Regions from separate parts of the Oryzobacter faecalis genome, predicted to be linked through region 1. Evidence: predicted binding sites of a transcription regulator. Region 1 holds the regulator's gene; each other region holds the start of a gene.
The links. The regulator LexA, encoded in region 1, represses DNA repair genes until DNA is damaged. The targets are predictions, from matches to a motif close to TCGAACANNTGTTCGA.

Region 2: a site for LexA is predicted at 1,373-1,388, ahead of ruvC (crossover junction endodeoxyribonuclease RuvC). Genes of this name have one in related genera too.
Region 3: a site for LexA is predicted at 2,119-2,134, ahead of ACK8HX_RS10300 (HNH endonuclease signature motif containing protein). Genes of this name have one in related genera too.

Annotation. Positions count from the first base shown of each region.
Region 1 is NZ_JBKOFW010000001.1:473,791-477,057, reverse strand. It holds gene ACK8HX_RS02335 (winged helix DNA-binding domain-containing protein) at 1-889, shown strand, start outside; gene ACK8HX_RS02330 (LysM peptidoglycan-binding domain-containing protein) at 873-1,265, opposite strand; gene lexA (transcriptional repressor LexA) at 1,516-2,238, shown strand; gene ACK8HX_RS02320 (GNAT family N-acetyltransferase) at 2,268-2,798, opposite strand; gene ACK8HX_RS02315 (NAD-dependent protein deacetylase) at 2,811-3,267, opposite strand, start outside.
Region 2 is NZ_JBKOFW010000001.1:823,318-826,584, reverse strand. It holds gene ruvB (Holliday junction branch migration DNA helicase RuvB) at 1-217, opposite strand, end outside; gene ruvA (Holliday junction branch migration protein RuvA) at 214-822, opposite strand; gene ruvC (crossover junction endodeoxyribonuclease RuvC) at 819-1,331, opposite strand; gene ACK8HX_RS03830 (class I SAM-dependent methyltransferase) at 1,449-2,036, opposite strand; gene ACK8HX_RS03825 (YebC/PmpR family DNA-binding transcriptional regulator) at 2,033-2,788, opposite strand; gene pdxT (pyridoxal 5'-phosphate synthase glutaminase subunit PdxT) at 2,785-3,267, opposite strand, start outside.
Region 3 is NZ_JBKOFW010000004.1:293,468-296,734, reverse strand. It holds gene ACK8HX_RS10305 (nucleotide sugar dehydrogenase) at 1-193, shown strand, start outside; gene ACK8HX_RS10300 (HNH endonuclease signature motif containing protein) at 210-2,072, opposite strand; gene ACK8HX_RS10295 (CoA-binding protein) at 2,676-3,128, shown strand; gene purE (5-(carboxyamino)imidazole ribonucleotide mutase) at 3,138-3,267, opposite strand, start outside.

The DNA of each region.
Region 1 (3,267 bases):
GCTCCTCACCGGCCCGGCCCCGATGACCCGCGCCGAGCTGACCGCGGCCTTCGCCGCCCGGGGACTGCCCTCGGGCGGTGAGCAGATGGCGCACCAGCTGGTCGTCGCCGAGCTGCGCGCCGTCATCTGCTCGGGCCCGCCGCGCGGGACGACGCACACCTACGTGCTCGCCGACGAGACCGTCCCGCCGGCGCCCCTCGACGGCCTCGGCGTCGACGATGCCCGCCGCGAGCTGACCCGCCGGTTCGTCGCCGGCCACGGACCCGCCTCGGAGCGCGACCTCGCGCGGTGGGCGACCCTCACCCTGGGCCAGGTCCGCGCCGCCCTCGCCGACCTCGCGGGAGAGCTGGAGCAGGTCGAGGTCGGCGGGGAGACGCTGTGGGTCGACCCTGCCACGCCCTCACGGACGACCCGGCCGGTGCGCGCCTTCCTGCTCCAGACGTTCGACGAGGTCTGCCTCACCTACCCCACGACGGGCTTCCCACGGCGTGCGCCCGACACGACACGCACCCGCCTGCTCTCCGAGGCCGGCGGCGGCATCGTGGTCCTCGACGGGGAGGACGTCGGCACATGGAAGCGGACCGTCGGACGCGAGTCGGTGGCCGTCGACCTGCGCCCCGACCTGCCCCTGTCCGCCGACGACGACGCACAGGTGGGCGAGGCCGCGGAAAGGCTGGCCATGTTCATCGGCCGCCCCCTGGACCTGCGCCTCCACCCCCCCGGCCTGAGCCCGGCGGCGCCGGACGGCACGAAGGGCGTCGCGTCCTCTGCACGGGACACGACGCCCTCCGGCGTTCCTGAGGCGGGTCGAGGGCCTCAGCTCTGGGGTCGCCGCGGCGGCCGGCTGGGGCGGTCCGCGGCGAGGGGCGACCTCAGCCGCGGGGGATGACGAGGCGCTGGCCCGCGCTGATCTGCGCGGTGCTCAGCCCGTTCTCGAGCTGGATCGCGACGATGGCGTTGCCGACCGAGAGGTCGGGCAGCTGCGCCGCGGCGATCTCGGACAGGGTCTGGCCCGGGGCGACGGTGACGACGGGACCAGGCTCGACCGCACCGGCGCCACCGAGCCCCGACACCCCGGACGCGACGGCGGCCGTGAGGGCCAGCGCGAGCAGCGCCAGGCGCCCGCGCCGGGTGATGCGCAGCGCGCCGGACGACGGCGCCGCGCCACCCTCGCCGCCGCCGGGGAGGACGACGAGCCGGGGCCTGCGCGGCACCGAGGGGTCGGCGTACCCGAGGTCTGCGGGGTTCCACGCGACTGCACTCATGCTGGCCTCCATCCCGGCGGCCAGTGCGGCCGTCGAACCGGTGTTCGATAGAACGTCTGTACGAGTTGTAGCACGGATGTTCGACCCGGACAAGACACGCCTCGAAGAAATGTTTGAAACGTGTGTACGATCCGCGTACGCTGCCGTCATGGGAAGAAGCCTGTCGGATCCCACCGACAGAGCACCTGACCTGCGACAACGCCGGGATCGAGGCGACCCGGCGCCGTTGGACCAGACCGAAGGGGTCGACATGGCACGTCCGAGGAACGCCGACATCCACGAGATGCCCGACCGCGGCGACGGCGGGGCGCTCACCCACCGGCAGCGCAAGGTCCTCGAGGTCATCCGCAACTCCATCGACCGGCGCGGCTACCCGCCGAGCATGCGCGAGATCGGGGAGGCCGTCGGGCTCACCTCGCCCAGCTCGGTCGCGCACCAGCTGTCCGCGCTCGAGCGCAAGGGGTTCCTGCGCCGCGACCCCAACCGGCCGCGCGCCATCGAGGTGATCTCGCCGGACACCGCGAACGACGAGCCCGGCTACCGCGGCAGCGCCGAGCACGACGACGAGGACGTCACCGGCATCAACGACCACCGGCCGGAGGCGTCCTACGTCCCGGTGCTCGGCCAGATCGCGGCCGGCGTGCCGATCACGGCCGAGGAGGTCGTCGAGGACGTCTTCCCCCTCCCCCGCCAGATCGTCGGCGAGGGCTCCCTGTTCCTCCTCAAGGTCGTCGGCGACTCGATGGTCGACGCCGCGATCTGCGACGGCGACTGGGTCGTCGTCCGCCAGCAGCCCACCGCCGACAACGGCGACATCGTCGCGGCGATGCTCGACAACGAGGCCACCGTCAAGACCTTCAAGCGCAAGGACGGCAAGGTCTGGCTGCTCCCCCACAACGAGGCGTTCTCGCCCATCGACGGCGACCACGCGACCATCCTCGGCAAGGTCACGGCCGTCCTGCGCCGCATCTGACCATCCGCGGACGGCGCCTCAGTCGCGCCTCAGTCGCGCCTTGGCCCGGCCGCGTCCTCGGACCCGGCCGGGCCGAGGCGCTGCCAGAGGGCGGTGTCGACCCAGGCCCCGAACTTGTGGCCCACCTCGCGCAGCAGCCCGACCCGTTCGAACCCGGTCGCCGCGTGGAGCGCCTCGCTCGCCGGGTTCGGCTGGGCGATGACCGCGAGGCAGGTGTGGATGCCGTCGGCGTCGACCCTGGCGAGCAGCGCGTCGTAGAGCTCGCGCCCCAGCCCGCGCCCGCGGGCATCCTCGGCGAGGTAGACGGACACCTCGCGGGTCCCGTCGTAGGCAGGGCGCGGGCGGTAGGTCGACGCGTGGGCGAAGCCGAGGACGGTGCCGTGGTCCCCCTCGATGACCAGCAGGTGGTCGCCGGGCCGGGTCGAGGCGACGCGGTCGGCGAAGTGCTCGGGAGGACGGTGCTCGGTGTCGAACGTGGACACGGCGGTGTCGACGGTGACGTTGTAGATGCCGGCGATGGCGGGAAGGTCGGCCTCGGTGGCCGGGCGGATCGTCGTCACCGGTGAGGGTCCTCAGGCGGCGAGGGCGCCGCGGACGACGGCTCCGAGGGTCGGGGCGAGGGGTGCGTCGAGGCGCAGCGTCATGAGGTCGTCGCCGCGGGTGGGGCCACGGGTCACGGCCACCACGGGGATGCCGCGCTTCGCGCCGTGGCGCACGAACCGCAGACCGGACATCACGGCGAGCGAGGAGCCGAGGACGAGGAGGGCGGGCGCGGCATCGGTGAGCGCGTAGCAGGCGTCGACCCGGTCGCGCGGGACCGAGCCCCCGAAGAACACGACGTCGGGCTTGAGGGTGTCCGCGCCGCAGGCCAGGCACCGGGGCAGCACGAAGCCGGTGACGAGCTGCTCGTCGAGGACGATGTCGCCGTCGGGGCGGATCTGGCTGCTGACCCGGGAGCCGTCGTGCGCCTCACCGGTCGCGAGGAGCTCGAACCCGGGGTTGGCCTCCACCATCCGGGCCTGCAGCAGG
Region 2 (3,267 bases), 350 kb from region 1:
GCCGGCGAGCGGCCTCGAGGACGAGGCCCAGCTGGTCGCGAACCCGCGGCTGACCGGGGAACTCGGCGAGCCGGCGGGGGCGCAGGGCGGCCTCGACGACCCGCTCGTCGTCGCTGCCCCCGGCGTCGACGACCCGGGCGGTCGCCTCGAACGACCCGTCGTCCTGGCGGTCGTCGGCCTCGTGGACCTCGCTCCCCCAGCCCCGGGCCGCGCTCACGGGCGCAGCTCCCGCAGGGCGAGGCGCAGCAGGGCGGCGATCTCGGCGTCGGCGGGCGCCTGCGCGGCGACCTTCTCGACCGCGTCGCCGGCCTGCTTCGCCGACCAGCCGAGGCCGACGAGGGCCTCCTGCACCTGCCCGCGCCACGGCTCGCTGCCGGGCGTGGGCGCGGGCTGGGTACCCCCGGGCGGGCCCGCACCGCGGACGGCGCCGACCTTGTCGCGCAGCTCGAGGACGAGGCGCTGGGCCGACTTGGCCCCGATACCGGGGATCGTCGTCAGCGCCTTGGCGTCCCCGCTGGAGAGGGCGGCCGCGAGCTGGTCGGGGCCCATGACCGACAGCATCGCCAGGGCGAGCCGCGGACCGACGCCCGACACGGTCTGGACCGTCTCGAACATGTCGCGGTCGGCGGCCGCGCCGAAGCCGTAGAGGGTGAGGGAGTCCTCGCGCACGACGAGGGTCGTGGCGAGCGAGGCCTCGCTCCCCCGGTGGCACGACGCCGCGGTGGCCGGGGTCGTGTGGACGAGCATCCCGACGCCCCCGACCTCGACGACGACGTGGTCGAGCCCGACGTGGGTGACGCGGCCGCGCAGCGAGGCGATCACGCGCGGGCCTGCTTCGCGAGGGCCTCGAGGCGCGCCGTCTGGGCGCCACGCCAGGCGTGGCAGATGGCGAGGGCGAGGGCGTCGGCGGCGTCGGCCGGACGGGGGGCGACCTCGAGCCCGAGGATGCGCGTGACCATCGCGGTCACCTGCGCCTTGTCGGCGCGGCCGGAGCCGGTGACCGCGGCCTTGACCTCGGTCGGCGTGTGGAACACGACGGGGATGCCCCGCTTGGTCGCCGTGAGGAGCGCGACGGCCGTGGCGTGCGCAGTGCTCATGACGTTGGTGACGTTGGAGTCGGCGAAGACCCGCTCGACCGCGACGACGTCGGGCGCGTACCGCGCGAGCCAGCCGTCGACCTCGCGCTCGAGGTACACGAGCCGCTCCCCCGCCTCCCCGTCGCTGGGGGTCCGCACGACGCCGACGGCGACCATCCGGGCCCGGCCCAACCGCCCGTCGACGACGCCGAGGCCGCAGCGGGTGAGGCCGGGGTCGACACCGAGCACGCGCACGAGCTGACCTTCCGTCGGGGCACGCCCGGCGGTGCGGGCGTTAGAACACCTGTTCGGCAGCAACGCTACACAGGTGGCGCGACCCCACCGCGCAGCAACACGCGGGCGCGGTCGTCCTCAGGGACGGGCGAGGAGGAGGTAGCGCTCGTCCTCGACCGAGCGCCCCCACAGCGCGGGGTCCGGCAGGGGCCGGACCTCGACCTCGGAACACACCTGCGAGACGATCTCGGCGCACCGCTGCGCCGTCAGACCCGCACCCGTGGCCCAGCTCCCCTCGACGAGGACGAGCCGCCCTCCCGGGCGCAGCGCGGACACCCAGCGGCGCAGGACCTCGACGGGCTGGGGCAGGGCCCACAGGACGTGGCGGCACAGGACGACGTCGACCGACGCCGTCGCCAGCCCCGGGTCGGCGGCGTCACCGAGGCGGACCGCGGCCGTCGAGCCGGCCAGCTTGGCCCGGGCGAGGTCGACCATCGCCGGGGAGAGGTCGACCGCGTCGACCTCGTACCCCTCGTCGGCGAGGAGGAGGGCGAGGGTCCCCGTCCCGCAGCCGAGGTCGGCGACGTCGGCGGGGGCGGGGGGAAGGACGCCGAGGAGGAGCGCCCGCCACGCGGCGCGGACGCCGGGGTCACGCAGGCCGTGGTCGGGCGCCTCGTCGAACGAGGGGGCCTCGGCGTCCCAGAGGGCGACGACGTCGGAGGTCACTCCGCGTCGAGCTCGGCGAGGACGTCGTCGGGGATGTCGCCGTTGGCGAAGACGTCCTGGACGTCGTCGCTGTCCTCGAGGGCCTCGATGACGCGGATCATCTTCTTGGCGCCGTCGAGGTCGAGGGGGACCTGGAGGTTCGGGACCCACGACGCCTCGGCCGAGTCGTAGTCGACCCCGGCGTCCTGGAGGGCGGTGCGGACGGCGACGAAGTCGGTGGCCTCGGAGACGATCTCCCAGGTGTCACCGTTGTCGTTGACCTCCTCGGCGCCGGCGTCGAGGACGATCTCCAGCAGGTCGTCCTCGGACTTCTCGCCCTTGGGCACGATGACGACGCCCTTGCGGTCGAAGACGTACGAGACCGAGCCGGGGTCGGCGAGCTGGCCACCGTTGCGCGAGAGGGCGGTGCGCACCTCGGCGGCCGCACGGTTGCGGTTGTCGGTGAGGCACTCGATGAGGACCGCCACGCCGCCGGGCGCGTAGCCCTCGTAGGTGATGGTCTCCCAGTCGGACCCGCCGGCGGTCGCGCCGGAGCCGCGCTTGACCGCGTTGTCGATGTTGTTGTTGGGGACCGAGGACTTCTTCGCCTTCTGGATGGCGTCGTAGAGCGTGGGGTTGCCCGCGGGGTCGCCGCCGCCCTGGCGCGCGGCCACCTCGATGTTCTTGATGAGCTTGGCGAACAGCTTGCCGCGCTTGGCGTCGATCGCCGCCTTCTTGTGCTTGGTGGTCGCCCACTTGGAGTGGCCGCTCATGAACGCTCCCTCTGGCTGTGCCTCACGATGTCGACGAACAGGCGGTGGAACCGGTGGTCACCCGTCACCTCCGGGTGGAAGGAGGTGACCAGCAGGTTCCCCTGTCGCGCGGCGACGATCCTACCGGCGGCCGGTCCGTGCTCGACACGCGCCAGCACCTGCACGGCCTCCCCCGCCTCCTCGACCCAGGGCGCCCGGATGAAGACCGCGCGCACCGGCTCGCCGCCGAGCTCGCGGATGTGGAGGTCCTCCTCGAAGGAGTCGACCTGCCGTCCGAAGGCGTTGCGCCGCACCGTCATGTCGACCCCGCCGAGGGTCTGCTGGTCGGGCCGGCCGTCGGCGATGCGGTCGGCGAGGAGGATCATCCCGGCGCACGAGCCGTAGACCGGCAGGCCGCCCGCGATGCGCTCGCGGATCGGCTCCTGGAGCCCGAAGGCGCGCAGCAGCTTGTCGATCGTCGTGGACTCCCCGCCGGGCAG
Region 3 (3,267 bases), on a different contig from region 1:
CAAGGCCAAGGGCATCGAGGTCGTCGTCTACGAGCCGGAGCTCACCGGCGACCGGTTCTTCGGGTCGGAGGTGGTGGGCGACCTCGACGAGCTGAAGCGGCGCAGCGACCTCATCGTCGCCAACCGCCTCGTCCCCGAGCTGGAGGACGTCGCCGACAAGGTCTACACGCGCGACCTGTTCGGCAACGACTGAGCTGCTCGCCCTGCCCTCAGAACGGGGGTGCGCCGTGCTCGCCCGTGCGGCTTCGCGCCCGACGGCGGGCGCTGCACGGGGGGTTCGGCCGGTCCAGCTCGAGGGTCGTGGGGTGGAGGTCGACGGTGCGCCGGACCCGTCGCGGGCGGTGGCGTCCGAGGTCGACTCCTCCCAGGAGGTGTTCGAGCCCGTACTCGAGGTGGCTGAACCGGTCGGGTGGGGCGGCCCGTGGTGCGGGGGTGCCGGGTGGGTCGCTGGCGGCTCTGTCCGTGTCGGGCGGTGCGGTCTCCCCTGCGGGGGGTGCGGTGCCGGTGGTGGCGGCCGGGGTCGCGGGGAGGGTGACGGTGTGGAGGGCGTCGACGGGCGCCGTGGCGCGTGAGCGGCCGGTGGGGTCGGTCCAGGTGACGGTGCCGTCGGGGCGCAGGTCGGCTCGCCAGCCGGGTCGTTGTTTGATGCGGTGGTGGCGGCGGCACAGGCACATGAGGTTGCTCGCGGTGGTGGGTCCGGCAGGCCAGGGCCGGACGTGGTCGAGGTCGCAGAACCTGGCGGCGACGGAGCAGCCGGGGAAGCGGCAGCGCCCGTCGCGGTGGCGGACCAGGGCGGCGATCCGGTCCGGTGGGCGGTAGGCGCCGGACTCTTCGTCGCTGAGCAGCGCCCCGGTGACCGGGTCACAGGACCGGGTCTGCACCCGAACCTCGTCGTGGTCGCCGTTCGCGGTCCCTCGGGGGCGGGCTCGACCCTCGTCTTGCGTGTCGCCGCGGATCATCGAGGTATTCGCGCGGGCGAGCTGGTCGGTGAGCCAGGTCGTGGCGACGAGGACCTGCTCGGTCCCGCGACCGGTGGCGACCTCGACGAACCCGCCGTCGACGGCGTCGCCGGCGGTCAGCCGATCGGCGGCAGCCACGGTCGTGGGGTCCTCTTCGGTCGCGGTAGCGGTCCGGGCGTCGGTCGCGGGCTCGGCGTCGACCGCGGGAGCCTGGTCGGTGATGGGCTCAGGCACGGGAGCGGTTGCGGGGACGGGGACGGGGAGGGTGATGACGGTGGTGACCGTCGCCGACTGCATGACGAGGTCGATCAGGGCTTGGGCGCGGGCGCGGTCGATCCGGTCGTGCACCTTGTCGGTGAGGAGCTGGTGGGCGCGGGTGTCGATCGCGGCCCACGCCTTCGCTGCCTGTTCGGAGGGAAAGGAGCCTTCCCACTGGTCGACGCCCGGTTCGCCGACGCGGCGGCGCAGCCCGCACTCCTGCCTCGCCCGGGCCGCGCGCTGCCGGAGCAGGTCGGGGCTGACCCGCGCGAGCAGCCGCCGGGTCCGGCGCCGCAGCTGGGTCCCGGTCTCGGACGCGAGGTGCTGACCGAGGGTGGCGATGACGGTCTCGGCGACCGGCGCCGGGGCCTCCTCCAGCTCGTGGGCGACGACCCCGGCCCGGTACCGGTCGAGATCGCCGGTGCGCATCGCGGCGTGGAGCCCGCCCAGGCCGGTGCAGGTGGTGGTGCCGGGGTTGCCGTCGGCGGCCCACCGGACCGCGTCGCGGACCCGGTCGCCGGCGTGGTTGGCGGTGACCTCCAGGGCCCCGGACACGACCGCGGCCGCGTCCAGGGCGACGTGCCCGGGCGCCTTGTGGGTCTCGGCGTCGGTGCCGTCCTCGAGGGTGACCGGTTCGATCGCGGCCAGGGCGACGATCGCCTCGTCCTGCACCGCCGACACCGCGTTGACGACCTGCTGGCAGGACCGGACCACCTCGGCCCACGCCTCCCGCGAGCCGCCGGTCGGTGACGGCGCGGGGAGCGCAGCGAGCAGGGTCTGCGTGTCGTGCAGGACCGTGAGGAGCTCGCTCGGATGCCCGGTGCGGCTGCTCGTCGCTGGTGCGGTGCTGCTCATGCTGTCCCCCTCCCCCTGTACCCCGATCGTACCCGCCGACGACCGTTAGCACAAGTGTTCGATCGCTCGAATGTGGATGACCCACAGCCGAATTCGCGTGGCAACCTGACGTCGGTGCCCGCCCTCGGCACCGCCCTGCGTCGGGCGAACGTGGGTGAAGATCGTCGCTGGGCCGACGATCTTCACCCACGTTCGCGGTGGGCGGGGAGGGGGCGACGCGTCTACGCAGTTCGTGGAGCACGCCGGGACGGGAGGCGAGGGGGGCGGTGCGAACAGCGGGTGGTGAGCCGGCCACGGAGCGAAACACAGCGGGACTCCGTCCAGGCGCCTGTGAAGAACCCCGAGCGGAGGGCGAGGTGGACGGTGCGCCCAGCGGGTGGTGAGCAGGCAGCAGGACGGAGCCGAGCGGGACGCCGCCCAGGCGCCTGTGAAGGAGGCCGAGCGCGAAGCGACGATCGCCGAGCGCGAGGAGGCCGCGTCATCGCGAAGCCTCGAACCCCGGCCAGGACACGAGGTGCACCCGGCAACGACGAGCCCACGGCCCACGGAGGCGTCCCGCCGGACCCCCCGTTTCACGCGGCCGCGCGGGGGCATGATGGGTCCATGGCCCACCACCACCAGAACGACCCCGACCTCGTCCGCGAGCTGATCATGGACCCGGGCGTCTGGGTCGTCGTCGGCCTCTCGACGAACACCCAGCGTGTCGCCCACCGCATCTCGAAGTGGCTGCACGTCGAGCTCGGCAAGCCGATCATCCCGGTGCACCCGAAGGCCGAGACCGTGCACGGCGCCCAGGGCTACGCCTCGCTCGACGACATCCCGGACCAGGACATCAAGGTCATCGACTGCTTCGTCAGCTCCGAGCACGTCGGCGCGGTCGTCGACGACGCGATCCGCAACAAGGACCGGCTCCAGATCGACGCGATCTGGATGCAGCTGGGGGTCGTCGACGAGGCCGCCGCGGAGCGGGCCCGGGCGGTCGGCCTCGACGTCGTCATGGACACCTGCCCGAAGATCGAGTGGCCCCGGGTCCGCAGCGAGGGCATGGCCCGCTGAGGAGGGGGCTCAGCCGTCGGAGCGGCGGGCGCGCAGGCGGGCACCCTTCGCATGCGCCTCGTCGCGCAGGGCGCCGCGAAACTCGGTGAGCGCGGCGCGCAGCCGCTCGGCCTCGGCGCCCTCACCGGCCCCGAGGATG